Regions from separate parts of the Staphylococcus saccharolyticus genome, predicted to be linked through region 2. Evidence: riboswitches for the same ligand, from Rfam matches in the RefSeq annotation. Region 2 holds a riboswitch; the other holds the start of a gene.
The links. Region 2 has a riboswitch for FMN ahead of DYE57_RS06345 (ECF transporter S component). Riboswitches for the same ligand answer to the same signal wherever they lie in the genome.

Region 1 (2,480 bases), 270 kb from region 2:
AATTTCAATTTTATATTTTGGTTAATTAACTTGGAATCAACAATTTCAAACTGAGTAGCTTCTGGCAAATCAATCACTTCATCTGTTTTAAAGAATTGATGTTTACCTGAACCACCTATTAATTTCGGGGCTAAATAGAGAATAAGTTCATCTAAATGATGAGATTGGAGAAATTGTGAAGTTGTACTTGGTCCTGTCTCGACTAGCAGCTTACCGATACCACGTTGATATAAATCTTTTAATATTTCAGTTGTATCGCAATCTTTCATATATATAACTTTAATATGATTTTCATCATTTTTTAATTTTTTATTTTCTGTATAAATCCATATCTCAGATGCAGTATCTTTAAATAATTGTTGTTCAAAATCAAGCTCTCCGGATTTGGTGAGTATGATTCTAATTGGATGTTTTCCATCTGGAACTCTTGTAGTATAAAGTGGATTATCAGCTTCAACGGTTCTTCGTCCTGTTAATACTGCATCATGTTCATGCCTTAGTTTATAGACATCCTCTTTAACTTGTTTGTTCGTAATCCACTTACTTTCATCAAAGTCAGTGGCTTGTTTTCCATCTAAACTAGATGACACTTTAACTGTTAATTCTGGTATTTGATTTCTTTTTGCAGTAAAGAAATCCTTATAAAGGTCAGCCGCTGCTTCATTAAATTGAAATTCAACATCTATACCTGCTTCTTTTAATATATCGTCACCTTTAGTTACTAAAGTCGTATCCTTAACAGCATATATTACCTTTTTAATACCAAACTCAATAATTTTATTGACACATGGATGTGTTGAACCATGATGTGTACAAGGTTCTAATGAAACGTATATCGTAGCTCCTTCTGCTTGAATTCCAGCCATATCAAGCGCTTGAACCTCTGCATGTTTGTCACCCTTCATTAAATGAGCACCTAAACCAACAATTCTACCTTCTTTAACTACAACTGATCCTACTGGTGGATTAATACCAGTCTGTCCATTCACCATTTGAGCAAGTTGAATGGCATAATTCATAAATCTACTCAATTTATCACCTCAATAAAAAAGTCCTTATACCTGGAATATAAGGCATAAGGAGATTAATGTATCTTTAAATAAGCCTATTCATATAAATATGTTTGGACACACCTATACAAATCTGCTTATCGTTACACTTTTTTGTGCATGTCGATAGTTTACCTTCTTTCTCCCATCCAGACTTTAACTGTCGGCTCTAGAATTTCACTAGATCAGCCACTAACACAAAATTACGTTAGCAGGTCACAGGCTTGATTTACTGCCGGTTGGGAATTACACCCTGCCCCGAAAGAATGATATGAAATTGTTATTGGTTAATTGAGTATTGTAGTTCATTACTACATATAAAATCTTACTATAATTATTTTAAAAAGACAATTTAATAGCTTAATTCAGAACAAACTATTGAATCCTAACGTAAATCAGTTAAATTATTTATCCAATTTTTGTTGCGTTAAATATAAATGAGAAACAGTATCAACTACTTGATCCACTATCATTTTAACGCCATTTCGAAGTTTATTAACACCATTAGTCATCTGGCCTATAGCAATTACATTTGTTAATGTACCATATCTCGGACTAATAACTTGATTAGTCTCAGGTATGATTTGTATACCGCCCATTGGATGAGGTTGTACAATGCGTCGATTTTCAAGATTAAGAAGCAACCGATCATCTTCATCTAATTGAGATAAATGAGTTTTAGGACCCGTCGCATTGATCACTATGTCAAATATATCAAAACTGTGGTCCTCATCATTAAACTTTAAGACAAACTGCTCATTATCATAGATGACATCATGTAATCCTTTCTTAATTTCAAGTGATCCATCTTGTATTAAATTAATAAGTAGATTGGCTGTTCTTGGAGGCATGGGATTCGAATTGAGTTGAATAATTTTTGAATATTTTCTATTAAAAGCTTCCTGATCCTTAACACTTAAACTATTCCATATCCAATTTAGATTCTCTTTTAAGTGTTCAATTAAACTTTGAAAAACACCCATCTCTTCATCATATTGTAAGTCATATTCTAAATCTTTAATATGATCTCCAGTTCTTCTACTAATTAATTTTTGAAAATCAATGTTATAATCTTCACATTCTTTTAAAAACAATGCGACTGCTTTATCTAGAGGAACATTACCATAATAAGTTTTCTTTATACCGTTAAAATGCCCTTGAGTTAAATGTGTAAATTGAACATCAACCATTTTCCCTCTCACACTAGGCAAAGCTGCTGAACGACTTGTCATAGTAATTGGTAAATTTGGATGATAGGCAGTTACATATCTAACTGCATCTAAACTTGCAAGTCCTGTTCCAATAATAGCAATTCGATCTAAGTCTTTAACTTCATCCAATGTATTATAAGTTGGATATGGTGTTTGAATATACCCACTTTTACCTTTTAAATTATATGGATCATGGTAACTAAAAGTACCAAATGTTAAA
Region 2 (2,480 bases):
AATTGTATTTGCAATACTAGTGTAGCATTTTTATTAAAGGAGGCGAATGAAAATGGCTAAATATACAATCGTTGATATGGATACTTGTATAGCATGCGGTGCGTGTGGTGCAGCTGCTCCAGATATTTACGATTACGACGATGAAGGTATTGCATACGTAATCCTTGATGATAACCAAGGGACTGCTGAAGTGCCTGAAGAGTTATATGAAGATATGGAAGATGCACTAGAAGGTTGTCCAACTGATTCGATTAAAATTGAAGAAGAACCATTTGATGGTGACGCTCTTAAATTTGAATAATGTATAGAATTGAGACAATGCCTAGTCTCAATTCTTTTTAATGATAAATGTATTTAAATATGTAATATAGCATTATACATTTAGTGAAACAAACACTCCCAATACTCTTGGTTGATGAACTTTGGGATTGAGAGTGTTTATTTATTTTAATATACTTTTTAATCTACGATATAAAAGTACGAAAATAATTGAGATGACAATACCTTTGATGATATTGAACGGAATTACACCTGAAACAATGACTATTTTTATATTTTTAAGTACATCTCCTAAATTAAAAATCATGCCATATAAAGGTAATAAAACGAAATAATTTAAGATACTTAGTACAATGGTCATTACAATTGTTCCAATAATTAATCCATAAATCATTGCTTGCGTGGATTTTTTGTTTTTATAAACAAAATATGCAGATAATAAGAAACTCATACCTGCTAAGAAATTTGCTACGGGTCCTACAGGATCACTCATGTTAAATAAGAAATTCAAAATATTTTTAATGAGAGTAACAATGACACCTGCTATAGGTCCTAAGATAAAAGTAGCAAGTAAAGTTGGAACATCACTAAAGTCAAGTGTTAAATACGGTGGCAAAAATGGTAGTGGAAATTTGATAAAAGTCAACACGAACGCGACCGCACTTAACATACTAGTAGTCATAAGGCGTTTATTTTGTTGCATATATTCAATTTTCTCCTTTCATTCATCTTGTTCAGAAAAGGAGGAAATTTGCACAACAAAAGACCTCCATCTTCTCCCATCCAGACTATACTGTCGGCTTCAGACTCTCACTGAATCAAGAAATACGTATGAAATTTACATTCGTATATCGTCGCAGGCTTTAATTACTGCCGGTTGGGAATTGCACCCTACCTCGAAGATGAATTTGTAATGATTTTATTTAAAATTTATTTTACACGATTAACGTAGTAAACTCAATTACTCTGCTTAATATTACTAAAAAACAGGATGAATACGTTATGATGAATTCATCCTGTTTTTTATTGATATTTTATTAATTTTCTAACTTAGGTTTAGGTAATTTAATTATGAATGTAGTTCCTCTACCTAATTCACTTTCCACTTCTATTGAACCGCCATGTTCTTCGATAATCATCTTACAGATGAAGAGACCTAAACCAGTTCCTTGTTTACCGCGCTTACGTGCAGCATCAACTTTATAAAAACGGTCAAATACTTGTTGTAGGTGTTCAGGAGCAATACCAGTACCAGTATCACTAATATAAAGTATGTTGTATTCTGAATCAGTTTCTGTAGTAACAGATATAGTATCTCCTGATTGAGTATACCTGGAGGCATTATCAATTAAATTAGTTAATACCTGATCCATTCTATCTATATCATATTCCCATAGTTGCTCTTCATTTCCAGGATCGAAATTCATGGCTAAGCCGAGATCCTCTCCTTGCATTCGGTACTTAGATTTCATTTTATCAAGTAATGGATGTATAGGTAAAATTTCCTTTTCAACAGATAAACCTTCAGCATCCATTCGGGCAACATTTAACAATTCATTAACCAGGCGATTTAGACGTTTGGATTCATCTAGTACGATAGCTAATGAATCACGAATTTCATCTGGTTCAGTGACAATACCGTCTACAATAGACTCAGTATAACCTTGTAATAATGAAATGGGTGTGCGCAGATCATGAGATACATTCGCTATAAAGTCTTTTTTCATTTGATCTAAATTGTGTTCATTTGTCATATCACGGATAATCATTACGATACCGCTTCTTCCGTTAGGCTGAATACGGCCGATATAACTAGAAATAAATACATAATATCTTGTATTTATTTCTAGTTCTAAAAATTCGGTTTCCTTAGACTTAAATGTAGCTTCAATTTGTTGCTCGATGGATTCTTTTGAAAAATCATCAATATGTTGAATAATATCATCAGCCATTTTATTAGATAAAATAATTTCTTTTTGGTTGTTGATACCTAAGACACCTTCTACCATAGAATTTAACAATGTATCTCTGATATTTTTTGAGGAAGAAAGTGCCTCAATATGTTCTTGAATTTCGTAGTTCATATTATTGAAAGCACGCGATAAGTCGCCTATTTCATCATTAGTTGTAACGGATGAAATTTGGCTATAATCACCTTCAGAGACTTTTTGAGCTTGAGTCTTTAATTGTCTCAAAGGTTT

Region 1: another riboswitch for FMN. It lies ahead of ribD (bifunctional diaminohydroxyphosphoribosylaminopyrimidine deaminase/5-amino-6-(5-phosphoribosylamino)uracil reductase RibD); the one in region 2 lies ahead of DYE57_RS06345 (ECF transporter S component).

Annotation. Positions count from the first base shown of each region.
Region 1 covers NZ_UHDZ01000001.1:1,009,929-1,012,408, reverse strand. The annotation lists gene ribD (bifunctional diaminohydroxyphosphoribosylaminopyrimidine deaminase/5-amino-6-(5-phosphoribosylamino)uracil reductase RibD) at 1-1,031, opposite strand, end outside; FMN riboswitch at 1,183-1,319, opposite strand; gene DYE57_RS05025 (FAD/NAD(P)-binding protein) at 1,454-2,480, opposite strand, start outside.
Region 2 covers NZ_UHDZ01000001.1:1,284,360-1,286,839, reverse strand. The annotation lists gene DYE57_RS06350 (ferredoxin) at 53-301, shown strand; gene DYE57_RS06345 (ECF transporter S component) at 443-982, opposite strand; FMN riboswitch at 1,047-1,187, opposite strand; gene DYE57_RS06340 (ATP-binding protein) at 1,317-2,480, opposite strand, start outside.